One region of the Pseudoalteromonas sp. 31A1 genome, then DNA from elsewhere that is predicted to be linked to it. Evidence: predicted binding sites of a transcription regulator. Region 1 holds the regulator's gene; the other holds the start of a gene.
What was found. The regulator LexA, encoded in region 1, represses DNA repair genes until DNA is damaged. The targets are predictions, from matches to a motif close to TACTGTATNNNNATACAGTA.
Positions count from the first base shown of each region.

Region 2: the regulator LexA is predicted to act here: its motif matches at 13,737-13,756, upstream of dinB (DNA polymerase IV).

Region 1 covers NZ_WTKY01000019.1:5,621-20,871, forward strand. Annotated here, with positions in the region: gene GQR52_RS15830 (hypothetical protein) at 1-177, shown strand, start outside; gene GQR52_RS15835 (NnrS family protein) at 177-1,409, shown strand; gene hmpA (NO-inducible flavohemoprotein) at 1,430-2,611, shown strand; gene GQR52_RS15845 (hypothetical protein) at 2,692-3,063, opposite strand; gene GQR52_RS15850 (S41 family peptidase) at 3,063-4,667, opposite strand; gene GQR52_RS15855 (endonuclease) at 4,767-5,420, opposite strand; gene GQR52_RS15860 (DnaJ C-terminal domain-containing protein) at 5,652-6,620, shown strand; gene GQR52_RS15865 (chaperone modulator CbpM) at 6,620-6,940, shown strand; gene GQR52_RS15870 (hypothetical protein) at 7,016-7,741, opposite strand; gene GQR52_RS15875 (hypothetical protein) at 8,055-8,435, shown strand; gene GQR52_RS15880 (PaaI family thioesterase) at 8,436-8,876, opposite strand; gene lexA (transcriptional repressor LexA) at 9,044-9,661, shown strand; gene coxB (cytochrome c oxidase subunit II) at 10,145-11,287, shown strand; gene ctaD (cytochrome c oxidase subunit I) at 11,287-12,879, shown strand; gene GQR52_RS15900 (cytochrome c oxidase assembly protein) at 12,879-13,409, shown strand; gene GQR52_RS15905 (cytochrome c oxidase subunit 3) at 13,445-14,320, shown strand; gene GQR52_RS20705 (DUF2909 family protein) at 14,223-14,531, opposite strand; gene GQR52_RS15915 (SURF1 family protein) at 14,546-15,251, shown strand, end outside.
Region 2 covers NZ_WTKY01000003.1:189,643-204,893, reverse strand. Annotated here, with positions in the region: gene GQR52_RS04785 (hypothetical protein) at 1-132, shown strand, start outside; gene GQR52_RS04780 (hypothetical protein) at 321-668, shown strand; gene GQR52_RS04775 (NAD-dependent succinate-semialdehyde dehydrogenase) at 814-2,190, opposite strand; gene GQR52_RS04770 (Crp/Fnr family transcriptional regulator) at 2,548-3,114, shown strand; gene GQR52_RS04765 (YgjV family protein) at 3,164-3,658, shown strand; gene GQR52_RS04760 (NUDIX hydrolase) at 3,698-4,213, opposite strand; gene GQR52_RS04755 (sigma-54 dependent transcriptional regulator) at 4,439-5,779, shown strand; gene GQR52_RS04750 (histidine kinase) at 5,794-6,003, shown strand; gene GQR52_RS04745 (sensor histidine kinase) at 6,039-7,523, shown strand; gene GQR52_RS04740 (response regulator) at 7,524-7,985, shown strand; gene GQR52_RS04735 (hybrid sensor histidine kinase/response regulator) at 7,996-9,966, shown strand; gene GQR52_RS04730 (fumarylacetoacetate hydrolase family protein) at 9,982-10,602, shown strand; gene GQR52_RS04725 (ABC transporter substrate-binding protein) at 10,553-11,476, opposite strand; gene GQR52_RS04720 (aldo/keto reductase) at 11,593-12,645, opposite strand; gene GQR52_RS04715 (thioesterase family protein) at 12,655-13,089, opposite strand; gene dinB (DNA polymerase IV) at 13,769-14,821, shown strand; gene GQR52_RS04705 (leucyl aminopeptidase family protein) at 14,951-15,251, shown strand, end outside.

The sequences.
Region 1 (15,251 bases):
GTGAGTTTAGTGTGTATTACGGCAAGTACTTTAATTAGCTACCCGTTTGCTGAGTACTTTTCCATGGCGGTGCAAGTATCAGCTCATATTGGCACTATTGTTATTGCTGCTATTTTAAAAGTAAGTTACGTACTGCGCTGTGTTGCACAACATGGTTTAGGGCAGGAGGTACGATAATGCGCCCTATAAACTTAACTGAGCCAATGCCAGCACGCGTTGCTATTCATCAAGTATCTCAATGGCCATTATGGATGCTCGCTTTTAGACCTTTCTTTTTAGGCGGTGGCTTATTGGCATTTTTGTCGGTGGGGTATTGGCTACTTATTTTAACAGGCCATGCAAGTTGGCACTTATCGATACCTGCGACATTATGGCACGCGCACGAAATGCTGTTTGGCTTTGCAGGAGTTGTAGCTGTTGGCTTTTTACTTACCGCTGCACAAACATGGACAGGCGTGCCGAGCATAAGTGGCAAAGCCCTTATGTGGCTTACGTTTATATGGCTTGCAGCGCGCTTAGCTTTTTTTGTGATATTGCCTGATATTACTCATTTTAATTTATATGCTGCACTTACATTACAAGTTATTTGGTGGTTAGGCGCCATAGCCGCGTTGGCTAATATGTTATTAAAAGCCAATAGCAAAAGTAACTATCCGTTTTTAGCTATTTTGGCTGTGCTTTGTGGGCTCAATGTATTGTATTTAATACTCATTTTACAGAAAAACATGCAGCTTGCACTTGGTGTGGTTGATACCGCAGTACTGGTCATTACTTTACTAGTTGGCATTGTTGCGGGTCGCGTTTTACCATTTTTTACCGCTAAAGGTCTAGGTTTAACCGCACAAGTTCGCACTCCTAAAATAGATAAAGCGGTGATGTATTTATCTATTTTGGCTATCACTTTATTTTTCATCAACAAGTTGTTTTTGAACACGATTAATCCTGCGTTAGTTGTTGCAACTGTTGCTGCGCTTCACCTGGTCAGGGCAGGTTTTTGGTGGGATAGCAAGGTATTGAGAGTGCCGTTGTTATGGTCTTTACATTTTTCCTACTTAGCGTTAGGCGTAGGGTTAATGATGGTTGCATTTAGCTTTTATAGCAGTGCAATACAATTTAAAGATGCGCTGCACTTAATCACTATTGGCACAATAGGTATGATGATTTTAGCAATGATGACGCGTGTATCACATGGTCATACAGGGCGGACACTCGCTATTCCTCATTACATGGCTGTTGCTTTTGCGTTTTTGCTTGTGGCCGCTATTACTCGTTCATTACTCCCTTTTATTATTGGGCCTCACCTTGCTTGGCAAATAAGTGCTTTGCTGTGGTTAGTGGCTTTTTCATTATTTTTAATTCACTGCACACCTATATTAACGCGGCGTCGTGTTGATGGGCGTCGTGGTTAGTTCATCCATAGGAAACACATATGTTATCTGATAAAACCATTGAGATTGTAAAAAGCACAGTTCCGTTATTAGCGCAGGCGGGTACGGTTGTTACCGATCATTTTTATAAGCGTTTATTTAGCCATAATCCTGAGCTTAAAAATATTTTTAATATGGCGAATCAAGATACAGGTCGTCAGCAATTTGCACTTTTTAATGCATTGGCTGCGTATGCACAAAATATTGATAATTTAGCCGTATTAAAAGAAGCGCTAACACGTATTAATCATAAGCATACAAGCTTGAATATTTTACCTGAGCATTATCCTATTGTAGGTGCGCATTTAATTGGTACTTTAAAAGAGCTTATTCCTGAGCAATTTACTCCCGATGTTGAATACGCTTGGCGCGAAGCTTACGGCGTACTTGCTGATATTTGTATAACCGAAGAAGCTGCTTTGTATGAGCACAGTAAAAATAAACACGGTGGTTGGGCGGGAACTCGCCAATTTGAAATAACCAACAAACAGGCTGAATCAGAACTAGTAACGAGCTTTACACTTACGCCAGTTGATGGCGAAGCTGTTATTACACATAAACCAGGGCAGTATTTAGGTATTAAAGTTAAGCCAGAGGGCGCTGAATATGAAGAAATTCGCCAGTATTCTATTTCGCAAAAAAGTAACGCTAAAAACTACCGTATTAGTGTTAAAAAAGAGCTACAGCCAAAGCCTGGCATGGTGTCTAATTATTTACACTCATTAGAGCAAGGCACTATTGTTGAGTTATACCCGCCGGCAGGAGACTTCTTTTTACGCAATAACACAAACCCAGCGGTACTCATTTCAGCAGGTGTTGGGCAAACGCCAATGCTGGCTATGCTTGAAACGTTATTAAGTGACAACTCTAATCAAGAGATTATGTATTTACATGCCTGCGAAAATACTCAGCAGCATTCGTTTTCAAAATATTTAAATGAGTTAAATGCAGTTTATAACCGTTTACAAACAATGACGTGGTTTAACCAAGCGACAGAGGGCGCTGACTTTACTGGGTTAATGAACCTAAACGCAGTACAAGCACAGCTACCATTGAGTAATGGTGACTTTTACTTATGTGGTCCTGCCGGTTTTATGGCATTTATAAAAAACCAGTTACTTGAATTAGGTGTTAAAAACGAGCAGATTCATTATGAAGTGTTTGGTCCGCATCAAGACTTGTAATAACGCTTTAAAATAGAAAAAGGCGCGCAGCGATATGCTGCGCGCCTTTTTTATTAATTTATAAACATTAATAAAGTGCCTTATAACTCTTTACAGGTAACACCTTCAAGTACTGTAGTAAGCTCTTTTTTAGGATAGTAAAGCTCGCATTGGTTATTACGTAGTTGCAAAATAAACTTCTCAGATTTTATATTATGCGCGCCCATAATTACTCTGCCATCAGACCCTTTACTCATTGCATGATCAATTAGCAGTTCGCTACGTTTAGTAAATACCGAATCGGCAAGTGTTACTAATGTGCCTCCCTTAGCTTGTTGAATTGCCTGTTGTAGTGTTGTAATAACGCTGGGATTAACGCTCGTTAATATAGCGGGTTTAGCAGGCTCACTATCTACACTTTGGCATCCGCCTAAAGCGAGCAAGGTGGCTAATGGGAGTAATAATTTAGCCATTACCTTTCCTCACCCAGCGTTGGCCAAGTTAAGTCCATATTACGCTGGGTAAATTGTACCGGCATATTTAAAGGAATGAGAGATTCACGAGAGCTTGAAAAATTAGCTGGTTCTGCTTTTGCAGCAGCCGTTCTAACTGGACAACTGCCATTTTCAACATGAAATAATGCGGTGGCTAAAACGGCCTCGTCACTGTCACCTAACTGATGATCAAAGTCGTCCTCAATTTCACAACCTTGAACATCAGCATCAAATTGTGGAGTAGGGGTTGGTGTAAAACCCGCAGCGTATTCGCCAAATCCTTTGCTATTTACGCCACTAAACTGAATAGTGTAATAGGTTGTTGCGCAGTTATGAGTTGGGGTAAAGCCATAGGGCTTACCGCAGGTTGTGTCGCCAATTAAAATAACTTCTGCGTCTATACCTTTTAAACCATTAATAAAAGCTTCTGATGCCGAACAGGTGCCTGATGTGCTTAATACATAAACCTTTGATAGGTTTAAATCAGGTAGGTTTTCACCTGTGCTAAAAAAAGTAGAGTAATCTATTTCTTCATCAATAAATGGAAAAGGCGAATCAACAGGTTGTTTATCGTTTTGTTGAGTTTGATAATAAAAGCGGTTGTTAACGTTGGCATTACCGGCAACCATATAAGCTAATTGTGCCGACAGTGCTAATAAACCACCACCGTTATATCTAAAGTCGATTACAAGCTCATCAATACCATCGGTTTTAAACTTATTTACCGCATCAATAAGTCCTTCTTGGGCAATGCTTATATGGCTATTAAATTGCATGTAACCCACGCTTGAACCATTTGCGGTTGTAATCGTTTTAACATTTTGAACAGGTGTTTGTTCAATATTACCAGCGGTTACATTAAATGTTTTTTCGGCGCCATCGTTACTGCGTACAACAATAGTATGTGAGTCGCCGTTAGTAGGACTAAATAAACCTTCGTTAAGCGTATCTACACCCGACTCTGTATTGGTATTAATGCTAACACCGTCAACTGAAAGTACAGTATCACCACGTTGAAAGCCTATTTGGCTTGCAGGTGAATCATCTTCAAGATAAGCGACGCGTAAAATACGGTCGGCTGTATCGCCAATAAACGCCCAATTTATACCGTAACCAGAAGTAACGCCCGATTGCGCTTCTTGAAAGTAATCTTCAGTAGGTTCTGAAAAATGAAAGTTATCTTTTTTTGCCCCTGAGTCGGTAAGCTGCTCTGTTTTTAATTGAGCGAAGTAATCGGCTACTGTTGTAAAGCTTTCAGGGTCGTTATCGGCAATCTCATCATACCAAAGGTAGGTTTCGTCGCTCCAAGAGCGAAGCCAGAGCTTTTCATAAAGGGCAGAACCCGTTTGATCTGGGTAGGGGTTGTTGTTATTAAAGGGATCGTTACCCGTACGAGGGGTTTCGCAAAAGTTTTTTAAATCGTTAGAGGGCTCAAATACCGCCGCTGTCCATGTTGGGCTGCTACTAACAGGTGTTGTAACTACAGGAGCAGAGTCGATACCGCCTCCGCCGCCACAACCCGTTAAAGCAAAGCCCGAAAGTGCTGCAAAAATGGCAAGCGAGGTTTTATTATTTTTAAACATAGTTAAGGACTTTCTGTAAATAAGTTGTTTAAAATATTACAACACTCGCTCGTTTATTCAACATTTATAACTTTGATTTATGTAAATGAGTGTTAAAGCTTAGAGCTTGCTCGCACTACTTGTATCTGCAAATGCTTGCTTTTTCCACGCATTAAATAACTTTTGCTGTTTATCAGAGATTTTTAAACCGTATGTTTTCTGCATGTAAGCGTAAGTGTCGGCTATACGTTTACGTGCATAGACAGGCGGTTCAACTACACGTTGCTTAAAGTTTACTTTTACTTCGCAGCGACCATACTGTGTGGCGTTTTCGCTAAGCATGCCAAAACGATAATTAGAGCGATCGGCATTAATTTCGCCAATAGCTGGCGCTAAGTTATTTATATCAGCTTCCATTTTTCTAAATTTAGCACTTACTTTACGGCAGTTTTTACGTCCGCCATCTTGCCAACATTGTAGCTGATGACCAAATTCCCACGCCGGAACAATATGTTCCCATTCAATACGTAGTGCTCGTACATTTACTTTGCCTGAGCGGGTAAGTGTATTTCGAGGAATGTAACCACAGTTAGAAGGATCAGGAATGAGTTTTTTGCCTTCTTTTTTAATATCACAACCGCAGTAAATACTTTTGGCGTTGTCAGGGAGGGTTTTAATTAAATGTCTTTTAGCCGTTGAAAAACGGGTAAATTGTTCGGCAGATACCGAAAAACACACACAACAAGCCAGTAAGGCCAGAATAAATCGAGTCATATCCATCACAAATGTGAACTACAGGAACAGGCAGTTTAAAGCCTTGAAGATAAAAGATAAAGTTAACTTAAGGCCTGCACTTATATTACTAAAAAGTGTCCGATTAATTTTTTATTCAAAGTTATTTTCACTATTCATTTATTTCTTACTATTTATCGTATTTTAACCACACAAGATTATACGTTAAGGAGTATGCTTAAAGCTTACTCAATATGGGGATTTGGATTGCAAATGAAATTTGTTGATTATTATGCAGTGCTTGGAATATCGCCTGATGCAGACGATAAAGCGGTTAAAGTAGCTTATAAAAAGTTAGCCAGAAAATATCACCCAGATGTAAGCAAAGAGCTTCAAGCAGAAGATAAGTTTAAAGAAATAGCAGAAGCTTACGAAGTCATTCATAACAAAGAAGAACGCACTAAATACGACGAGTTACGTCGTCATCAACAAAATCGTGCTCGTCAACAGCAAGGTAATTATGGTGGTAACAATGCTTCATCGCAAAGTAATTATCAGCAAAGCGATCCTCAAACCGATCAAGAGTTTTCTGATTTTGTTAATTCAATGTTTGGCGGCGCCGGTGGATTCAATCGTTCCGGGCAGGGCAGAAGTAACGCCGCTCGCGCGCAAAAAGGACAAGATGTGGAAATAGAGTTCCCGATTTTTCTTGAAGAGACTTTAGTTGATACCGTTAAGCCTGTTGAGTTTATGTTACCGCAGCGAGATAGTAGTGGTCGTGTCTCTGAAATTAAAAAATCACTTAAAGTGAAAATTCCCGCAGGTTCAGTAAATGGCGAACGAATTCGACTAAAAGGGCAAGGCGGATTAGGGTCAGCGAACGGGCAAAATGGCGATTTGTACTTACAAATTAGTTTAGTGCCCCACCCATTATTTGATGTTGAAGGTCATAACCTAAATATAGTCGTCCCTCTTGCACCATGGGAAGCGGCTCTTGGTACAAAAATAAATTTACCTACGTTGGCAGGCAAAATCCAATTAACTATTCCATCTAATAGTCAGTCTGGTCAACGCTTGCGTATTAAAGGTAAGGGATTAATGAGTAAAAAAGCCAAAGGTGATTTATTTGCTGTGCTTAAAATTGTTAATCCAACATCTGTTGATGATACCAGTAAAAAACTTTGGGAAGAATTAGCCGAAAAAGCTCACTTTGATCCCCGTAATAACTGGAGCAAGCCATAATGCAAATTATCGTGACACAAAAAGATGATTTACTTACTAGCAAAGAGCTATGTTTGAGTAGTGATATTAGCGAAGCAATTTTATATGAGCTAGTTGAGCACAATATTGCGGTTCCAATTGAGGGGAAGCATGTTACGCAGTGGCAATTTACGGTATCTGCAGTGACCTTAGTTAAAAAAGCGGCCCGTATTCAACATGACTTTTCGTTAGATTGGTCGGCAATAGCTTTAGTTTTACAATTGCTGGATGAGCGTGATGAGTTGATTTTCGAAAACGAAATGTTAAAGCGACATTTGAGTCGATTTAAACACTTGGAATAAAATCTGCCCTTGGGTACTTCCTAGGGCTTATTTACTCTTTGGTGAGAGTGCGCTAGTTCTTAAAAACCAATATGACTACTTTGATTTATTCTTACTTTTAATTCGGATAAATCGTTTTAGTCGTATGTTTTGCATAAGTAGTAATATTCCACTTAGGCAAAAAAGTACGCTGGTTGCTGCAAAACTAATAAGCAGCGGATTATTAAAGTCCTCTCGCTCATCGTAATCCATAATATGTAACATCCAAAAAAAGTCGAAAATTCGCCATAGTGTGCTGCAAACGGTGATAACTCTGCCGTTATTTTCTGACAAATACAGTGTTGTGTTAAATGTGTCGTCAAATTGTACCTGCCAAACATTGGTTTTATATCCAACTTCTCGCATACCTTGCTTTAGCAGTACAGCGCTTGTCACTTGAGCATCAATAAGTAAGTGTGCTTTAGCATTTGCGGTAATTTGTATTTTAGTTGGCGGCTCAAAAGGCCGGCCTGTTATACCGTTAAAGCTTTGCTGTTCATCTTTATTTATTACTGTAATTATAGGTGTGGTTAAAAAGTTCTCAAAAATTATTTGTGTTGGATTAACCACCTGAGATGCAATATCGTTAAGGGAGGCAACATAATCAGCCTGCGTAAATGGGTTATTAAGAGTACGTGTTGCAAGATGCTCCCCATGAACTTTATCAAGAGGAATAGCGCTCATGACTAAACCGCCTAATAGCCAAGCTAAAATTTGTAATGTGAGCAAATAACCGAGCCATTTATGTAACTTGCGAGCATACTTAAATATTTTTTTATTCATGTTTTAGTCTTATTATTTTTAGAGGCTAGTTTATTACATTAATGGGATTAGTTACTGCGACATTTTGTCGCAGTTTAAACTATAGCTTACTGTAATCATTTAAAAATAAAAAAAATTACACTTAAATTGCTAACATGACTTATTTGTTTAATTGAGCTGAGTGTTTGATATCCAGCTAGCTTTAAACGCTAAAAAATACTTAAAAGCTGCGAAATATCTATATAAAGTGGTTAATAGAGCATAGTTGATTTGGTATAACGGTAAAACTGCGTTAAAGTTTGCAATGAAATTATTAGAGGATAAATACGAAACGATGTCGGAAATTCAATTTTTAAATGTAGATCTTGAGCTTGAATCAAAGCAAGATATTAGTTTGCTAGTGGCAGACTTGAAAAAAGTCGCGACGATTTTACATTATGACAAAGACGAATACCGTCAATTAGCGCGTATTGAAGCAACAGGTGTAGTAAACACGCCTGACAAAGCAATAAACCATATATGTGAGCTTATTGAATCGTGTTCGCGTAACGCGCTAAAGCAATGGTTAAGCTGTTCACGTAGAACGTTTGATATTGGTTTTGAATCAGGCACTTCCCCTAAGTGCTTTAATCAAGCCTTAGATGCAGATACATTACTACGTATATCTGCGATTGGTGCGGGTATGGAAATTACAATTTACCCAATCGAAAAGTAACTATCTTCGCTCTACGACTGCTGCGGTCATTTTTGATACGCAGCACAGCTCATTGCGGCTATTTGTAATTTTTATTTCCCACACTGAACTACGTTTGCCAATATGAAACGCTCTTGCCGTTGCTGTTAAAGTGCCGTTGCGAGATGCTTTTAAATGACTTGCGCTAATTTCCTGCCCCACGCAGTAAAATTTTGTAAAATCGACAACAAAGTTAGCTGCATAGCTGGCAACTGTTTCGGCAAGTACAACGTTAGCACCGCCGTGAACCATTCCCATTGGGTTATGATGCTCAGGAATTGCCGGCATAGTGGCTACTAAGTAATCATCACCAATTTCAGTGACTTCTATTCCCATGGTTTTCATTAATGTTCCTTGGCCATCAATGCCTTGTTCTAACTGCTTGCACAGCTCTAAAGTGATGGGCTGGTACCAAATACTCATAATGACTCCTTTGCTTTTTTAATCATTTATAAACCTAGCGTTAGTTATATCCCTAAAATGTACACAAGTGAAATTACTTTGGCTATTTTAAGGCTTAATTTAAATTTGCGATTTTTATTTAACTGTATATACTCACAGTTAAATGTACTGTATGGAAAACCAGTTGTATGCGACCATTAACGAACCGCCAAGCTCAAATACTCGAACTAATTAAAGTTTTTATTAAAGACACTGGTATGCCTCCTACACGTGCTGAAATAGCGCAAACATTAGGTTTTAAAAGTGCCAATGCTGCTGAAGAACATTTAAAAGCACTTGCTAAAAAAGGCGCAATTAAAATGAAACCAGGTGCAAGCCGTGGTATTCAGTTAATTGAAGAAGAAGAGCCAGAACAATTAGGTTTACCGCTTATAGGGCGTGTTGCTGCTGGTTCACCTATTTTGGCGCAAGAGCACGTTGAAAGTCACTGCAAAATCGATCCATTAATGTTTAAACCGGCTGCAGATTTTTTACTACGCGTTAACGGTATGAGCATGAAAGATATTGGTATTATGGATGGTGATTTACTTGCTGTACATCGTACTCAAACCGCTGAAAACGGGCAAGTTGTTGTTGCCCGCCTAGACGAAGACGTAACTGTAAAACGTCTTGAGAAAGCGGGTCGTAAAGTATTACTTCATGCTGAAAACGACGATTTTGAATCTATTGAAGTAGATCTTGAGAATGAGTCTTTTAATATTGAAGGCTTAGCCGTTGGCGTTATAAGAAACGCTGATTGGATGTGACTTTAAAAATAGCTTTTAAACAAGCAGTTTTATAAATGCGTACTAATTAGTACGCATTTTCTGTTTTAAATTCGCACTAAAAATAGGGCATAAATAGCTCACTGACAATTTAAGCTGTAAACTTTTTTGCACTTATATTTTCCCCCTCCGAATGCGTTAAACCCCTTTGTTTTGCTCATCTTTTGAACTTCCTGTTACCTAGTTGGTTACTGATTTTTTATTAATTACTCAATATCACCTGATTGTTTTTTATACTAAAACTTGCTTGTTGTTCATTTTTTAGCTAATTATTAATGTGCTGAGCTAATAATAACTCACAGCTTTTTAGTTTTGAGAACACACAATATACACAAACCCGTTGTTGGCGCAGCAAAACCAATCAATATTAAATGAGATTGACTAAAAAAATAAAAATAACGAATTGGCGTTTAAGCCGTATGCCTCTTCGCTTTGCATTCGCAATAGCATCAAAGGAGCCGTCACATGGGTAAACTGACCTCTACCTTGTGGCTTATATTATGTGTTTTTTCGCACCCAGTTTTGGCTAACAGCCAATACAATATGCGCAAAGGCGTAACCGATATAAGCAATAATGTATATCAGCTGCACATGACCATATTTATAATATGTTGTGTGATTGGGGTGATAGTGTTCGCAATTATGTTTTGGGCACTTATTCATCACCGTAAATCTAAAGGGGCTGTACCTGCCCAATTTCACGAAAGCACTAAAGTAGAAATACTTTGGACTGCAATCCCGTTTGTTATTTTAATTGCTATGGCAGTACCAGCCACTAAAACCCTAATTGCAATGGAAGATGCCAGCAAAGCTGATCTCACTATTAAAATTACAGGCTCGCAATGGAAATGGCATTATGAATATATGGGTGAAGATGTAGAGTTCTACTCTATTTTATCTACCCCGCAAGATGAAATAGCGAATCTTGCAGATAAAAATCCTAACTACTTACTTGAGGTTGATAAACCTCTCGTACTGCCAATAAATCAAAAAGTACGATTTTTAATGACTTCTGACGATGTTATTCACTCTTGGTGGGTACCTGATTTTGCAGTTAAAAAAGATGCGAATCCCGGCTTTATAAACGAAACATGGACGAACATAAACGAAGAAGGTACTTACCGAGGCCAATGTGCTGAGTTGTGTGGTAAAGATCATGGCTTTATGCCCGTTGTGGTGGTCGCTAAATCTGAGGCTGATTTTAAAACGTGGCTTGCAGATGCAAAGCAAGCTAAACAAAAAGCAGCATTAGCAGATGCCGCATTACTTGATAAAACCCTCCCAAAAGAAGAATTAATGACTTTAGGCGAACAAGTATATATGGCCAATTGTGCTGCATGTCATCAGCCTACTGGCATGGGGTTACCGGGTGTATTTCCTGCACTTAAAGGCAGCCCTATAGTGCTTGGCGATATAAAAGATCACATTGATGTAGTTATCCATGGGCGACCCGGTACGGCAATGCAAGCATTTGCCAAACAGTTATCTATAAAGCAATTAGCAGCGGTTATTACTTATAAACGTAATGCGTGGGGTAATGATACGGGTGATGTTATTCAACCGAGTCAAATACAGGCAGCACTTGATGCCAAAGTGGAGGCGAACTAATGAGTAGCATAGTAGAACAATCTAACGCCAATGAAGCTCATCATGCTCATCACCCAGCTAAAGGTTTTAAACGCTGGCTTTACACAACTAATCATAAAGATATAGGTAGTTTATATTTAATTTTTTCGCTGACCATGTTCTTAATTGGTGGTGGAATGGCCATGGTGATCAGAGCTGAATTATTTCAACCAGGTTTACAGTTGGTCGATCCTCACTTTTTTAATCAAATGACCACAGTGCATGGTTTAATTATGGTGTTTGGTGCGGTTATGCCGGCCTTTACAGGCCTTGCTAACTGGATGATACCACTCATGATTGGCGCGCCAGATATGGCATTGCCAAGAATGAATAACTGGAGCTTTTGGATTTTACCGTTTGCGTTTTTAATCCTATTGGCATCGTTATTTATGCCTGGTGGGGGTCCTGCATTTGGTTGGACTTTTTATGCACCACTGTCTACAACATACAGTAATGATAATACTGCATTGTTTGTATTTGCCGTACATATTATGGGGATTAGTTCAATAATGGGCGCAATCAATGTGATTGTAACCATAGTGAACTTACGTGCCCCAGGCATGACATGGATGAAGTTGCCCTTATTTGTATGGACGTGGTTAATTACTGCCTTTTTATTAATAGCGGTAATGCCAGTGCTTGCAGGAGCTGTCACTATGGTACTTACCGATAAGTATTTTGCGACCAGCTTTTTTGATGCCGCAGGCGGTGGCGACCCGGTGATGTTCCAACACATTTTTTGGTTTTTTGGTCATCCCGAAGTATACATAATGATTCTTCCTGCCTTTGGCATTATATCTACAATAGTACCTACCTTTTCTCGTAAAAAACTTTTTGGCTATGCCTCAATGGTATACGCCACATCCTCCATAGCACTATTGAGCTTTATTGTATGGGCTCATCATATGTTTACCACTGGGATGCCGGTCGCTGGCGAGTTGTTTTTTATGTACGCGACCATGCTTATATCGGTACCTACAGGAGTAAAAGTATTTAATTGGGTTGCCACAATGTGGAAAGGCTCAATAACTTTTGAAGTGCCAATGCTTTTTAGTATTGCGTTTATTGTGCTGTTTACCTTAGGTGGCTTTTCGGGTTTGATGCTGGCAATTACACCTGCTGACTTTCAGTACCACGATACTTATTTTGTAGTGGCGCATTTTCATTATGTATTAGTAACAGGGGCTGTGTTTTCGATAATGGCAGGTGCTTATTATTGGCTACCCAAATGGACAGGCAACATGTTTAATATCACGCTAGCTAAATGGCATTTTTGGCTATCGCTGGTGAGTGTGAACGTACTGTTTTTTCCTATGCATTTTGTAGGGCTTGCCGGTATGCCGCGTCGAATTCCCGATTATGCACTTCAATTTGCCGACTTTAACGCAATCATAAGTATTGGTGGATTTGCCTTTGGTTTATCGCAATTGTTGTTTGTAGCTGTGGTAATTAAATGCGCGCGTGGCGGTGATAAAGTGCCTGCAAAAGTATGGGAAGGGGCAGAAGGGCTTGAGTGGGAAGTTGACTCTCCAGCGCCATATCATACTTTTTCTACGCCGCCGGTAATTAAGTAATGACACACGCACCGCTACTCAAACGTTTGGTACTTATTTGCATAGGCATGTTTGCCTTTGCCTTTGCTTTAGTACCTTTGTATGACGTGTTTTGTGATGTAACAGGGCTTAATGGAAAACCTTCGCTTGAGCAAGCAGAGCAAAGTACACAAATAGTACAAAACCGAGAAGTCGGCGTTAGCTTTACTACTCACGCACAAAGTGGTGCACCGTTTGAAGTTAAATCAAAAGAATACAGTGTAGTGGTAAAACCCGGTGCAATGCGTGAAGTAATGTTTAGTGCTAAAAATAACAGCAACCTAGATAAAGTAATGCAGGCTGTACCATCAGTCTCGCCAGGTAAAGCGGCAAAGTATTTACACAAAATAGCCTGTTTTTGCTTTGATCAGCAACCTCTAAAAGCAGGGGAAGAACTTGAATTTAAATTACTTTTTTATGTTGATACCGCACTGCCGAGCGATATTGAAGAATTAACTTTATCTTATACCGTATTTGATATTAGTGAACAGCTGGTGGCAAGTAACAACTAGCTTTTTAAACTAGTGTGAAACTAGGAGTAAATAAAATGAATCAAGAATATGAGCATTATTACGTACCTGAGCAAAGCCCATGGCCTATTGTAGGTGCTGTTGCATTGTTTTTTATTGCAGTAGGGGCAGGCTTGACAGTTATGAGTGTAGGTAAAGAAGGTGGTAGCGGGGTTTATCTGCTTTATGCCGGTATTGCTGTACTTGTGTATATGTTGTTTAGCTGGTTTAAAAATGTAATTAATGAATCGGACCAAGGTTTGTACTCAGCACAAATGGATCGCTCTTTTAGACAAGGTATGAGCTGGTTTATTTTTTCTGAAGTTATGTTTTTTATGGCCTTTTTTGGTGCGCTTTTTTATGCACGCGTATTGTCGGTACCTTGGCTTGGAGGCGCAGGCAATAATGCAATGACTAACGAGGTTTTATGGCCAACTTTCGAAGCTGTTTGGCCGCTAGTTTCAACACCTGCTGGTGAAACTACTCAAGCTATGGGCTGGCAAGGCTTACCGCTTATAAATACCTTAATACTGCTTACTTCCTCAGTTACTTTACATTTTGCCCACGTAGCGATGGAAAACAATAAACGCACTCCACTTAAAGTTTTTTTAGGCGCTACTATTTTATTGGGCGTTTGCTTTTTAGGGCTGCAAGTTGAGGAGTACATGCATGCATATAATGACCTTAACCTAACGCTAGATGCGGGCATTTACGGTAATACGTTCTTTTTATTGACTGGTTTTCATGGCATGCATGTAACGTTAGGAACCGTACTTTTATTTGTAATATTTTTACGGATATTAAAAGGGCACTTTACTAAAGATAAGCATTTTGCTTTTCAAGCAGCTGCTTGGTATTGGCACTTTGTTGATGTGGTGTGGCTGTGTTTGTTTGTATTTGTATATGTGCTGTAGCGTTTATTGGCGAATTATTTGCTTTAATAAAACCAAGTTTAAGCGCTGCAATAACAACAACTAAAACAACGACCGAAAACAATACGCGACGACCTAAAAAGTGAGACATAGGTCGTCCCCCAGTTTTCCCTGACACCATAATAAACAATGCTCTAAATAAGTTAAAAAGTATAAATATTAACAACAGTACGATAATAATTTTAATAATCACTGAGTTGACCCTTTATGCAGTTAGTTTTATGGCACAAACAAAAGCTTAGTTCACTAATCACACTTTGTATGGTTGTGGTTGTTGTACTTGTGTGTGTGCGACTAGGATTTTGGCAGTTGGAGCGGGGTGAGCAAAAACAGCAGCAACTAACCGCTATTGCTAAGCAACATACTCGTGGTGTGATGAGTTGGTCTCAATTACATAACCTGCCTGATAGCTGGAACAAAACAGGTGTATTGGTTGAGTTAAAAGGGCGGTTTGTACAAAACCAATATTGGCTTTTAGATAATCAAGTTTATAACGGACAAGTAGGGTACGACCTACTTGCTTTACTAAAGCCAGCCAGCGAAGAAAAAGTGATTTTAGTTAATTTAGGATGGGTAAAAGCGCCTATATCTAGAGATACACTGCCAAAGGTTACTCTGCCTACAGGTGTTTTTATTCTTAAAGCGCAAATAAAAGAAAATAACCTAAGTAGCTTTACGCTTGAAGATAAAACTATAAATAACGACTTACCTACAAGAATCCAATCTATCGACTTGAATATGCTGAACACTCAAAGCCAGCAATCATTAATTAATTTTATGGCTTACAGACAAGGTACTGGTGATGAGATTGCAACACCTCATTATGAGGCAGTTGTTATGAGCCCTCAAAAGCATAATGCCTACGCTGTGCAATGGTTTTTAATTGCTATTGCATGTGCTGTTGTGGCTATTT
Region 2 (15,251 bases), on a different contig from region 1:
GCACATGGAAAATATCATAAAGTATTAAACGATTGGGATAAGGAAAGCAACGAAGAGTTCCATGCCGTTCACGATGAGCTTTATAAAATTATGTTTGAAGGTCTTGAAGCGAAGATTAGAAATTGTGTCTAAAATATTTATTACACTCATAGCGGTTAAATTAGCAATGAAAGCTATATCAATCAACGTCTGCTATTCGCTCATTGTTGCCTGCCAGGTTAAGTCTAGTGAAATAGATTGCATTGTATAGTTTAAGTTTTTATATTGTTCTGCAATATTTTATTAGGTGTTAATAAAGCACTGCGTGCAAAGGAAAGCATGTGAATTATAAAAAAATGTACTACCCAGTTAAGGCGCTTGCTGCTTTATCTTTAGTTGCTGTCGCTATTAAGTACTGGATGCCAACTGAAATTGGCTTTGCGTTTATGCTATTACCTTATTTGGTTTTATATTTTTTAGCGAATGCTAATAACTACCAAAATAAACGTCTCTTTTTTATTCGAATTTTAGCTGCATTATTTACTATTATTTTAGCGCCAGTACTCATTTTTGGTATTGAGCCTGACCCTCAAGCTGGAATTGGGATTATGTTTTTGCTGATTATGCAGCTAGCTGCAATCAGTGCTTCTGAATTTGTTATATTATTCTTTTATGTTGATAATGACTAAAAAGCAAAATGCTCATTTACATTAGTGTGCGCTTGCGTTGCGGTTTAGACTTAGTAGGCTCTTCTGTAATCTAATTTTGAAGTTAAAAAAACCTAAAAGCGGTTACCCACTTTTAGGTTTTTTATGTATTACTTTTAAAACTAAATTAGCTGGCGATCATAATGCTTTTAACATTCACAAATTCGCGCATACCAAAGCCACCATGTTCTCGGCCATAGCCACTGCCTTTAACACCACCAAACGGTAAGTTAGGCTGTGCTAAACCGTAACCGTTAATGTTGATCATACCTGTGTCAAAGTGCTTTTTAGCAAGCTCAATGGCTTTTTTTTCATCTTTAGAGAAAATACCACCGCCTAAACCGTAGCGAGAGTCGTTGGCGATGCGCATTGCATCGTCGTTGTCTTTCGCTTTTATTAGCGAAGCTACTGGGCCAAATAGTTCGTCATCGTATGCAGGCATGCCAGGCGATAAGTTATCTAATAGCGTTGGTGGGTAGTAGTAACCTGTTTGCGATGGAATTTCGCCACCCGTTACTATGTTTGCACCTGCTTTAACTGATTCCATTACTTGGTCATGAATGCCGTCACGTAAATCTTCACGTGCCATTGGACCTAAGTCTGTATCATCTGCCATTGGGTCGCCCATTTTCATGGCTTCAAATTGCTCTTTTATTTGCGCTTTAAAGTCATCATAAAGAGACTCAACCACTACATAACGTTTAGCTGAAACGCAGGTTTCGCCGTTATTAATCATACGGCCTGTTACACAGGTTTTAACTGCTAACTCTAAGTCTGCGTCATCAAGTACTAAGTAGGCATCGTTACTACCAAGCTCAAGTACCGTCTTTTTAGCATGCTTGCCAGCTTCTTCAGCTACTTTTTTGCCTGTAGCATCACTACCTGTAAAGGTTACGCCGCTAATTGCTTTGTGCGCAATGAGTGAGCTGGCGGTTTTACCGTCGATGAGTAAGTTGCTGAAACAGTACTCTGGGAAACCGGCTTGTTTAAATAGCTCTTCAATTTTTTCAGCCATGCCAAATACGTTACCCGCGTGTTTAAGTACGGTTGTGTTACCCGCCATAATATTGGCTGCACTGTAACGAATTACCTGATAAAGCGGGAAGTTCCAAGGCTGAATACCTAATAATACGCCCGTTGGTTGGTAGCTAATAATAGCGCGGCCACCTTCCATATCACGTTCTTCGTCGGCAAGTACTTGTGGGCCGTTTTCGGCGGTGTAACGACAAATAGCTGCACACAGCTCAACCTCTTGAAAGCCTTGCTCGTAAACTTTGCCCATTTCTTCGGTCATAAGTTTTGCAATAGCTTCTTTTTGCTCTTCGAAAAGTGAGGCTAACTTATTAAGATATCTCGCACGTTCAGTGAACGACGTTAAGCGCCATTTTAAATATGTTTCGTGAGATTTTTCGATTACCTGCTCAGCTTCCTTTTGAGAAAGTAGTGTGTAGGTATTAATGGTTTGCTCAGTTGCCGGATTAATCGTTTTAACTGTGTTACTCATTTCTATCTCCTTACAAATTAATTATCTATAAGGGTGCAAAACAAAAGCCAGTTAGTAGTTATCAATAAATTGTTTATAACTATATGTAATATTTGAGTTTTTATTTTAGCTTTTTATAAAAGTATAATTTTTATTTAAAATGCTTTCTGATATGTTCTGTAAATAATGCAATTAGCAGAAAAAGTTACATAGAGATAAAAATGATACGTTTTTCTAATCTTCACTTACTACTTATAGATTACTGATGGTTACTGCGTACGTATAAAGCTTAGTGCAGCGCTGATAATATAAGGTTGTTTACTCAATATGCTAATACGAGTGCAGCTAAAATTCGCAAATGATTAAAATGGCAAATAAATGAGTCAAACATATGTATTTGAACTGGGCGATAGTTATGCCGAGCTTACACACGTTTTAAAACAAAAGCTGGCGGGGCAATACTCAGTTAAGCAATTTTCCCGAGATACAGTGCTATTACAACAAGGCGAAACGCAGCGTTATGGTTATTTAATTATTGACGGTGTACTTGGCGCTTTGCACTCTACAATTGATGGAGGGCAAAGGTGTAAGGAGTTTTATTTTAAAGATGAATTTGCGCTATTGTTTGCTAATTGGCTTACAAACACAGAGGCTTTTTATCAGTTAAAGGTTATAAAGGCTGCCACAGTTATCGTTGTCCCATTACATATATTTGATAACAGTGAATGGGTCGACATTAAAAACCAGCTTGTTGCTCAGCAGCTTATATTTAAAGAGGCAAAGGAGGCTTTTTTACTACTTAATAGTCCTGAGCAGCGTTATCGTTATTTATTACTAAAAAAGCCGCACTGGCTTGCACAGCTAAGCTTAACCGAAGTGGCTATGTATATTGGTATATCGGCTATTTCGTTATCACGAATTCGTAAACGACTTAACTTAAGTTAAGGGTAAAAATAGTAAAGCTGGTTAGACTGCTGCTTTTTCAGGAGTCACTATGTTTTTATTTGCTCAGTGCTTGGTAGCCATCGCTACTTTATTAGATTTAGCTTCTTTTCAGTTTAAGTCTCGTTCGCTTATTTTAATGTGTTTATTTAGTTCTGTTTTACTTACATCAGTTCATTTTTTTATGCTTGGCCATGCTAGTGCGGGCAGCTTAATGCTAATTGCTGCAATACGTTATTTATATTGTGTATTTGCTCGAAAAACATGGGTAATGTTGGCGTTTATGTTACTTAGTTGCTTAGCCGTTTATATTACTTGGTATAGCTGGCTAAGTGGTTTGGCACTTGCTGCAACACTTATTCAGACTTTTGCCTCGTTTCAAAAAAATGATCTGTATTTACGCTTAATTATGGTGGTGGGTACATCGCTTTGGATAAGTCATAATATATTAGTAGGCTCGCCGGTTGCGGTATTAATGGAAAGCCTATTTATGGCCAGTAATTTAGTAGGGCTATATCGGTTTTATACCCCTAAAAAATTAGCTTAGGGGTCGGTATATTTCGTTTTCTAAACAGGTAAGTAGACGTTAAAAAAGCTGTTCAGCAATCTTTTTAAGTAAGTAGGTTTCTCGCAAAATAGAAAGCCCTTGTTTTTCGCTGTTGGCAAGCGTGCGCTCGTTATGTGCAATTGCATCATTAATATTGACCCATTTTGCAGTCATGCCATTTTGTTGCTCGTAATGTTCAAGCTGGGCTTTACCAAGTTCGTCGGCAATATTACATACGTAGCAATACGATTTTATATGGATAATGTCAAAATCGTCTTTATACCAAGGACGATACTCTTCGTAGAGTCCAAAGGCTTTTACTACACTTATTTGCTGTGCACCTGTTTCCTCATTTAGTTCGCGTATTAAGCCTTGCTCAATGCTTTCGCCTTCATCCACGCCACCACCAGGCAAGCTGTAATCTTCATAGCGGTTTGTGTACATTAAAAGTATTTTACTATTTTTAATTACAATGGCACGCCCTGTTATACGAGTAAATTGAGTGCCTTGGTCGATATTAATACCTGAATGAATCAGGGTTTTTAATTGCTGCATTTCATCTCCTTTGTGGGATGTTCATACTATCAGTTGCTATCATTGTGTGAATAGGAACGATTTTAATTATTTTTTTGTGATCGATTTTTTTAAGCATACGTAAATATTAAGTTGGTAACATAAATAGTATTGAATCACTTAATTATTTAAGTCATTAGATTTTAAGCGCGCCTTTAAATTAGTATTTATGATGCGTAGAATAAGAAAAAAGCATAGGGATTTATCATGTTAAACATACTTTTAGTAGATGATGACGTCGAGTTTAGTGACGTTGTATGCCACATAGTCGAATTCCTCGGCCACAATATAAGCACAGCAACCAGTTTAAAAGAAGCGCATCAATGGTTTGAAAATAATACCTTTGATCATGTGCTGTTAGATTTTATGTTGCCAGATGGCAGCGGCCTGCATTTACTCGATCATTTAAAAATGATTGGGCAATCTCCAAAAATTACACTTATTTCGGGCCACCCTTCAGTGAAGGGTATTTTAGCTGAAATGTGTGAGCCAAATGTTGGGCATTTATTAAAGCCATTACAACGCGAAGATTTAGAACTGGTTTTAAATGGCCCTAAAAAAGCAGTTAAAAAAGCAAAGTCGAGTGGTATAACGCGTCACTTTGGTGGCTTAATTGGCGAATCAGAGGTAATGCACAAGCTTTACAATATGATTGAACGCGTTGCTAAAACAAATGCTAACGTGATGTTGATGGGTGAAAGTGGTGCAGGTAAAGAAGTTGTAGCTCAAGCTATCCATAACGCCAGCCAGTGTGAAGGCCCGTTAGTGGCGAGTAACTGTGGTGCGCTTTCAAAAGAGTTAATTGGTAGTGAATTATTTGGTCATGAAAAAGGCGCTTTTACCGGTGCTATAGCGCGTAAAGAAGGGGTATTTGAGCAATCAAATAACGGTACTTTATTTTTAGATGAAGTAACCGAAATGCCAATTGATATGCAGCCAAATTTACTGCGAGTGCTTGAAACTAAAAAAGTAACGCGCGTCGGTGGTAACAGAGAAATACCAACAAATTGCCGTGTTATTTCAGCCACTAACCGCTCGCTTACCGATTTAGCACAAAATAATATTATTCGTGAAGATATTTACTTTAGGCTAGCGGTTTTTCCTATTGATATACCGCCACTACGCGATAGAAAAGAAGATATTCCTTTATTAGCTAAAGCCTTTTTAGATCAACTTAATGACGAAAATGGCACAGCATTTAGCTGGACGCCAGCGCAGCTTAAAGAGTTGCAAAGCTATGAATGGCCGGGTAACGTGCGCGAAATTCGCCATGCGATACACCGTGCATTTATTATGAGTGATCCGCAAACTAGCGATATTATTTTGCCTGACAATTTAGAATCGCCGTTTTCGCGTGTTAATAATCAAACTGCAGAAAAGCCAGTATCGGCAGGGCAAACAATTGAAGAAGTTGAAAAAGAACTTATTCATGCAACGCTTGATAAAGTGCAAGGTAATAAAACACTTGCTGCGCAAATGTTAGGTATTAGTACAAAAACACTTTATAACCGCCTTAATGCGTATGGCGGTATTGGCGAATATAAATAGATCTGAGGAAGGGCATGACATCCGATAACCAAACAGAGCAGCTTAATAAGTTAGTACACGATGCAAGAGGGCCGCTAAATCGTATTTCGATGAATGCCGAGCTTATTAAATTGGTACTTGAAAACGATATGCCAAAAGAAAAAGCGTTAGATGCACTTGATAAAATTATTAATAATTGCCAACAGTGCAGCGAAAGTTTACAAAAAATATCAGACTCTCAATAAATACAGTGTTGTTTAAACACTAACTCGGGAAGCTAATGAACAAGCAAAAACATCAAAGTAAAGCGAATATTACTTGGGCAGCTTTTATAGTTGTTGTGTTGAGTATTATTGTAGGTAACGCATTTTTAGCATTGAACACTATTCAAGGTTTAACACAAACCCAAAAGAGTTTAGACAACACAAGTATGCTGACAACGGCAATTGAGCAATTGCATTTATCTATAGTGCAGGCTGAGTCGGGTCAACGTGGTTATTTATTAACTGAAGAGGCTGATTATTTAACGCCTTACTATGATGCGATTGGGCAAATACAGGCACAAACAGATCATGTTAAATCGCTCCACTCTGAAATAGATGGCCAAGCAGATCGTATTGCTCAGTTACTAGTGCTTGTAGATAGTAAAATTAACGAGCTTAAAAAAACCGTTAACCTTGCACTTGATGATAGAGAAAGACGTGCATTGTATGTGTTAAATACACATAAAGGACGAGATCTTTATAGGCAAATCCGTGAACACGTAAATGAAATACAAGACCGCGAATTACTTTTCAAAGTGAGTCATTTTTCAAAGTTAGCAAAGATAAAAAATGAGGCTAAAATTACGTTTGCTATAACGGCAATAACAAGCGCACTACTTATTATTGGTATGTTTGTAATGACGCGTCTTAATTTAAGAAATTCAGCACAGTATCGTTTTGAGCTTGAAAAACAAAACGAAACACTAGCAACGAAAGTGTCTGAACGTACGCAAGAATTAACGTTGTATTCTGACGAGTTGAGCCGAAGTAACCGAGAGCTTGAAGAGTTTGCTTTTGTGGCGAGCCATGATTTACAAGAACCACTTAGAAAAATTCAAGCCTTTAGCGATCGCCTTGAAACAATGTTTAAAGATGAACTTGGTGAAAAAGGGATTGATTACATTGGCCGTATGAAAAATGCAGCTCAACGTATGTCTAACTTAATAAACGACCTATTAGAGTTTTCGCGTATAGCAACGCGTGGTAAAGACTTTGACGATACAAATTTAAACGAAGTGGTAGCTGATATATTAAGTGATTTAGAAATTGCGATAGATGAGTCTAATACACAAGTAGATGTAGAAGACTTACCGGTTATTCAGGCTGATAAAAGCCAAATGCAGCAATTGTTTTTAAATTTGTTGTCGAATGCGGTGAAATTTAGACGCCCAGATACAAATCCTCATATTAAAATTAGTTACCAGCATGAAAATATATTTAGTGCTGATCACAATACCGAATTAAGTTTTCAAGTTATTACAATAGAAGACAATGGCATTGGTTTTTCACAAGACTACGCCGATAAAATATTTGTACCGTTTCAGCGTTTACATGGCCGCTCAGAGTATAAAGGCACGGGTATTGGCCTTTCTGTATGTAGGCGTATTGTGGAGCGACATGGCGGAACAATTACAGCCCAAAGTAAAGACGGTGAAGGTGCAACTTTCACCATAAAACTACCTGTGGAAGCTGCGCTTTTCACATTGCAAGGAGAGGCTTAAATGCCCTATACAAAAGTAAAACCGATTACTATTTTAATGGCAGACGATGATGAAGATGATCGTTTGTTAACACAAGATGCCCTTGCCGAAAGCCGTGTACTTAACGAGCTTCACTTTGTTGAAGATGGTGTTGAGTTACTTGAATATTTAGAGCGTAAAGGTAAGTTTGAAGACAAGACAACATCGCCTCGTCCAGGGCTTATATTGCTTGATTTAAATATGCCAAGAATGGATGGTCGTGAAGCGCTTGAAGCAATTAAAGCAAACCCTAACTTAAAGGGTATTCCGGTTGTAATTTTAACTACGTCTAAGCAAGAAGAAGACATGGTTAAAGGGTATAACCTAGGCGCAGCATCTTACATTACAAAACCTGTAACGTTTGATGGCCTAGTTGATTTAATGAAAACACTTGGAAAATACTGGGTAGAATTTGTAGAGCTACCGACAACATTTAACGATTAATGGAGATTGTATGTTAGATAAAGTGACTCAGTTGCTGCTTGTAGAAGATGATGAAGATGATTACATACTCACCTGCGACTATCTGGACCAATTGGATTCACACACATTTAACATTCAATGGATAAGCTCCCCAGAGCAGGCAATTGAAACGCTTAGTAAAAACGAGCATGACATTTGCCTGCTTGATTACCGCTTGGGTGCATCTAATGGTTTAGATGTATTAAAAGAAGCCATTGCTAATGGTTTTAGCGGCCCTATTATTATGCTTACCGGGCAGTCAAACGACGAACTCGATTCGGCGGCACTTGATGCTGGCGCGGTAGATTATTTAATAAAAACAGAAATGAGCTCTAGCCGCTTTGCGCGTGCTATTCGCTATGCTTTGGCGCGTAAAGATGTTGAAGGTGAGCGAGTAGAGCGTTTAAAAGCCGAAGCAGAAAACCGTTCTAAAGACCGATTTTTAGCGCATTTGAGCCACGAATTACGAACTCCTCTATCGTCTATTTTAGGTTATACCGAGCTATTAATGCAGAGCGACTTTAGTCAGCAAGCAGAAAATGAGTTAGGTGTAATTTATCGAAACGGTAAACACTTATTGAGCCTATTAAACGATGTGCTCGACTTATCTAAAATAGCGGCCGATAAACTAGAGCTTACCTTGAGCGAAGTTAACCTTGATAGCATGCTTGCCGATGTATACACGTTAATGCGCGTATCGGTGTTAGATAAGGGCCTTACGCTGCGATTTGAATCACATCAGCCATTGCCTTTAGTTGCACGACTTGATGCAACAAGAGTTCGCCAAATTTTAATAAATTTAATAAATAATGCGGTTAAGTTTACCGATAAAGGCGAAATTGTTGTTAATGCGTGGACGCAGTGGGTTGATGACACCGAAATGCTGTTTTTTAGTATTAAAGATTCAGGAATGGGTATAGCCCCTGAAAAACAAGAACTGATATTTAAACCGTTTGAGCAAATAGCTGATGTAGAATCGCGCTCTGTAGGTGGTGCAGGCTTAGGCTTAGCAATATGTGCTGAGTTGTTAGCGCGTATGCACGGTGATATTAGTTTGCACTCTGAAGTTGGTAAAGGCTCTACGTTTACTATTTCGGTTTACCCAGGTGATATTAGTGAAGTAGAGCGCCAAGTACTTAACTTTAGCAGTGCGCCGCAACTACAAAGTAAACTGGCTCCTTGTAAAGTACACGGAAGAGTATTGGTTGTTGATGACTTGCGCGACTTACGCATGCTAGTTGGTCATATGATCAGTACCTGTGGCGCGCGAGTAGACTACGCTGAACATGGCCAGCAAGCACTTGAAAAAGTACGCATAGCAGATGCGTATAAATCGCCTTATGATATTATTTTTATTGATATTCATATGCCTGTAATGGGCGGCAAGGAAGCTACCATAGAGCTTAGAAAAATGGGCTACAAAGGCCCAATAATTGCGCTCACTGCTGCTACTATGAAAGGAATACATGAAGAACTTGCTGCGCTTGGCTTTAATGATGTAATACCAAAACCGGTTGATAGCACTGCTTTGTATCAATGTTTGCAAGATTATTTGGTAGCGCCAGAGCATGCACCGCAAGCTAAAGATATAAATTGTAGTAAGGGCTTAACCGAGAAAAAGCAGCGCTTTTTACTTGTTGAAGACGATCACGATGCAGCGCAAATTACACAGCTACTTTTAGAAAGTTTAGGCGTTGAAACCGTCATTGCGTCTAGCTGCGCACAATGTATGCAAATACTTAATCACGACCAGCAATTTAATAAAGTATTGTTAGATATGCATTTACCCGATGGGCGTGGCATTGATTTAGGCCAGCAAATTAATGAGCGATATCCAGAGCTACGCTTGGTGATTGTAAGTGGCGCAGAGCCAGACCCAAGAGAAATAAAAGATTTAAATATTGACCGAGTTTTACTTAAACCTATTAATTTGAGCTTGCTTGAAACGCTTATTAGCTCATAACTGAGATGTTATTATATGCATTCAATAAAGTTAGTATCTGAGAAATTAACACCATCCAAAGTAGTGTGTGTTGGCCGTAATTATACAGCACACATTGCAGAGCTAAATAACGAAACGCCAGATCAAATGGTTTTATTTAACAAACCAAATAGCGCAATTACTAACACGTTATTTGCAGCTCACAACGGCGATACGTTGCATTATGAAACCGAGCTATGTTTTGTAGTTAAAAATAAAAAATTTGTAGGTGTTGGACTCGGCCTTGATTTAACTAAGCGTACTGTGCAAAGTAAATTAAAAAATAAAGGGCTTCCATGGGAGCGCGCTAAAGCGTTCGACGGCTCTGTAATTTTAACTGATTTTGTAGCGCTAACTGATGCAATGAAGCACTTTACCTTTGAACTTAAAATTAATAATAAAGTAGTTCAGCAAGGCGATACTCATTTTATGCTGCATAATCCGGACTCAATTTTACAAGAAATTAGTGAATTTATGAGCTTAGAAGATGGTGATGTAGTAATGACAGGCACACCGTCGGGCGTAGGCGAGGTAACAGCTAAAAGTATTTTTGCTGTGGCACTTTATGCTAATGATCAGTGCTTGCTTGAGCATCAGTGGCAAGTAAGTAAAAATTAATAACTTGCTGTTGGTAGTGTTGATCAAAGTCGGCAAAGGTAGTTTTAAGCCAATTATGCTGACTTTGTTGATACTCAGGCGATTGTAGTACATTGTTTTTTAGTGCGCGGTTAATTTTTTTAAGCGCTTGCTGTGCAAAATTATTAGGTGCGTTAGCCGCACAACCTATTGCTCCTCGTATAAATTGAATGTCATTTTCTGCAATTGGTACACTCTCTATATTCGTATATTCCCCTTGTTTATTAAAGTAATCGGCCATAAACGGGTAATCAATTGAGTAGTCTAAAAAGCCATGACTCAAGCGTGCTATAACAGCCTGACTTTCATTTTCGCTACTCCAACTTAACGACGATTCTTTATCTTGTTTTGTGTTTTCAATAATTGTATTAATTTTAGTTGTAAATTTACGTGCAGCCGCTTGGCCGTATACGTATTGCGGGTCGGTTAATAAATTAATAAGGTGAATAGGCGAGCCGTGCTTTTCTTCTAATTTGGGCTTTAGCTCTTTAGTCGTGATAATTGAAAATGGGGGATATACCGTTGTTGGATTTGAGTAGTTAAGTAGTTGGTTATTATGTTTTTTATAAATAACACACGGGAAGCATACGCTTTTTCCTTCACTTAAATATTTATTTATACGCTGCTGAGGGACAATTAAGCGGGTATGTTTTACATCTGTTATGGTTCTAATGAGTTGCTCGGTTAGGTTGTCGCAAATACCGCCTTGTGGTGCACTTTCGCTTTTAGCTATATGAAAAGGGGGCGTGTAACTTTGCAGCCAAATAATTTCTTCTAGAGGCTGTAATTTTTGTTCAACAGCATGCGCGTTAAATACAATTAATAAGCAAAATGCATAGTATCCGTTTTTCAGCATTGATAAGTGTTCGTTGAATTAAGAAAACTTAATAAAAGTATAGTGTTGGTTGTAGTAGGGTCAAATATTTTAGTTAAAAGCAGCCTTGTTCAAGGCTGCTTTTAACTGGTATATGCTTAGTAAGGCATAGGATAGTTTTTAAATATAGTGTTAATCTCACTAAGAATTTCGTCGTTTAACGTGATGTTAAATGCATCAATATCTTCTTTTAATTGGGCTATGCTTGTTGCACCAATAATTGAAGAGGTTACGCCATCTACTTGGTTACACCATGCGAGTGCTAGTTGTGCTGGAGTAATATTGTTTGCATGAGCCAGCTCAACATACTGCTTAGTGGCTTGCTCTGCATTGGGTGTATCTCTAAAAATACCGTTGCGCTGCATGAAGGTCCAACGAGATCCTTCAGGACGAGCACCGTTTAGGTATTTACCCGTTAATAAACCGGCTGCTAAGGGCGACCACGGTAAGTAGGCAATATCTTCGTGTACACATTGTTCTATTAAATACGGCCAATCTTTAGCGTGCGCTAGGCTAAACTCATTTTGAATAGATACCATACGCGGTAAGTTATGCTCTTTGGCCAAACTTAAAAACTGGCTTATACCCCATGGCGTATCGTCAGATAAACCGCAGTGCTTAATTTTACCTGCTTTAACACATTCATTAAGGCCCTCTAGAATATCAAGCATACTAGCTTGCTGCTCTTGTGTATTTACGTCGGTAAATTTAAGAGTGCCGGGCCATTGTCTGCCAAAGTGCGGGGTAGAGCGGTTTGGCCAATGCAGCTGATATATATCAATGTAGTCGGTTTTAAGGCGCTTAAGTGAATCGTCTACGGCTTCTATTACCGTTTGGCGCGTAATATTGCCACCATCACGTACCCACGATAATCCATTGCCTGCAATTTTTGTAGCAAGTACCACATCGCTGCGCTTTTGCTGATTACGCGATAGCCAATCGCCAATAATTTCCTCAGTTTTACCATAGGTCTCTGGAGAGGGCGGTACTGCATACATTTCGGCTGTATCAATAAAGTTTACGCCTTGCTCTAGCGCATAGGCTATTTGTTCATCAGCATCGCTTTGAGTATTTTGTTTACCCCAAGTCATACTGCCTAAACATACTCTTGAAACGTTAATACCACTGCTGCCAAGTGGGCTGTATTGCATGAGAATTCCTTATTGCTCGTCTTGAGAGTAGCTAACTAACGCCGATAAAAGAGGCTCTGCAATGAGGGCTTTTTGGCCTGTTTCAAAATCAAACATAACCACTTTTGAAGTGCCTGTGGTTGTTATAGCGTTTTGTGCGTGACTAAATACGGTGTAATTCATAACAAACCGGTCTGTTTTTATATCAGAAATAGTAACACCGACTGTAAGCGTATCTGGGAATGTAACTGGGCGTTTATAACGAATGTTATTTTCGCTTATTACCGGGCCCACGCCATTAGGGCTTATTGTATCGAACAGATTTATTTTATTTAAGAAGTCGATTCGGGCTATTTCAAAGTAACGTAAATACACTACATTATTTACGTGTTGTAGTGCATCCATATCAGCCCACGCTACGGTGATGTCGGTATGGATAGGGTGCTGATCTTTAAACGTTTGCATTATTTATTGGCCCTTAATTTTAAAGTACTTAGATTATCAACATGGGGTTACGAGCTCAAGGTAATTAATGGCATGTTTTTTTATAAGATGATTGTACCTATTTAATTTTAGGTCTACAGTTAAATTACACAGACAAACACAAAAACACACAGAGGTAGAAATATGCAGAACATAATTAATTGGTCCTTAGCTTGTTTGGTTTTTATAGCCTCTTTTACCTGTTACGCAATGGGTAACGAATCAGGCGCTATTATTTTGATGTTAGCAGGGTTTTTTTTCGAGGTTATGTTTTGGTTGCGCGGTTATAAAGAGCAAGAAGGTAATAAGCGCTTTTTTTAATAGTTAACTAGGGCCTGTTGACCTTTCAGGATTAAAATTTGTTCAATCTAGGGGCTATTTAATCGCGGCGCGAGGTTTGTGACCTAGTGGGCTAAGTAAAAACCGAGCAACAAAGAGTAAATTGCCCCTAGGCAGAACCTTTCGGGCAGCGTATGTTTGGCATTTGTGCTACGTTATCGCCTATTTATGGGGAATAACCACACTACATAGGCTCTGCCTTGCCTAAATACCAAACATACTGCTGCAAATTTAACCTCGAAAGATAAACAGGCCCTAGGCTTGCTTATCACATTTGATTCTATAATAATGACTGTATAAATAACCAGTTATTGTTGTGGTGATGAAGAAGTTTATTCACATAGACATGGATTGCTTTTATGCAGCAGTAGAAATGCGAGATAATCCAAAACTTGCATGTGTACCGCTTGCTATTGGAGGCAATAGCCGACGAGGCGTGCTCTCAACCGCTAACTATATAGCGAGAGAATATGGCGTGCGATCGGCTATGTCGAACTATCATGCTAAACAATTATGCCCCGATTTAGTTATTGTTCCTGGGCGCATGGCTGTATACAAAGAAGCTTCAAATCAAATACGTGAAGTATTTAGCCGCTACACAGATTTAGTTGAACCTCTTTCTTTAGACGAAGCCTACCTAGATGTAACAGACAGCACCGCTTGTAAAGGCAGTGCCACACTTATTGCACAGCAAATAAGAGCAGATATTTACAATGCCACCGGGCTCACTGCATCAGCAGGCATTGCACCGATTAAATTTATTGCCAAAATAGCCAGCGACGAAAAAAAACCGAATGGTCAATTTGTCGTTTTGCCTCATGAGGTCGATGACTTTTTAGCGCAATTACCGCTGGGGAAAATTCCGGGGGTGGGTAAAGTAACGCTCGAAAAGCTAAATTTAAAAGGCTTATATACCGGCAAGGATGTACGTGAAAAAGGCGTTAACTGGATGCAGCAACATGTGGGTAATTTTGGTGTGTCGCTTTATCAAAAATGTGCAGGTGAATATGTTGGTAAAGTATCAACAGATCGCATCAGAAAGTCGCTGAGTGTTGAGCATACCTACGAATACAATAAAACAAGTTTGCAAGAGTGCTTAGATGAGCTGCCAAAATTGTTAGACGAATTAGTTTTAAGACTTAATAAACAGCAATTACAAAACCGTATTAATAAGCTGAGTGTTAAAGTGAAGTTTGCAAATTTTGTAGTGACCTCAGCCGATCAGGCATACCACGAGCTAAACACAGAAATATTTATTCAACTCCTTACTAAGGCCTATCAACGAGGGCTACAACAACCTGTAAGATTACTTGGCATAGGCGTTGGCATTAAAAGCGAGCCAGAACAAAACTTCCAACTGAGTATTCTCGATTAAGCTGTAAAGCCTGTAACCCCAAGTTGCCATTTATTGGCAAGTTGTATAATTAGCTCATCGCACCTTGCTGGTCTTCAATATTTAAATCGACGATAATAGGGGCTTATGTTTTCTAACAGGACTTTATTTATGGCATACCCTCAAGCGGTTAGTGCAAGCCTTGAATACACATCTCATGATGCGCTTATTATTATTAGTGATGACTTTTCTCTATTACCAAATAACTCATTACGTGATGCTATTTTAGACCAAGCAAAAGTTGATTCTCGTATTGGTAAACAAGTTACTTTATTAGTGATTGAAAACAAACGCGTTGTACTTGCGCCAACGGGTCCGTTAAATAGAGATTACGACGATGTTCGCCGTTATTTTGATGCTGCTAAATTAGCAATTAACGAAGCAAAAGCGTCGGGTAGTGTTAACCCTGCAT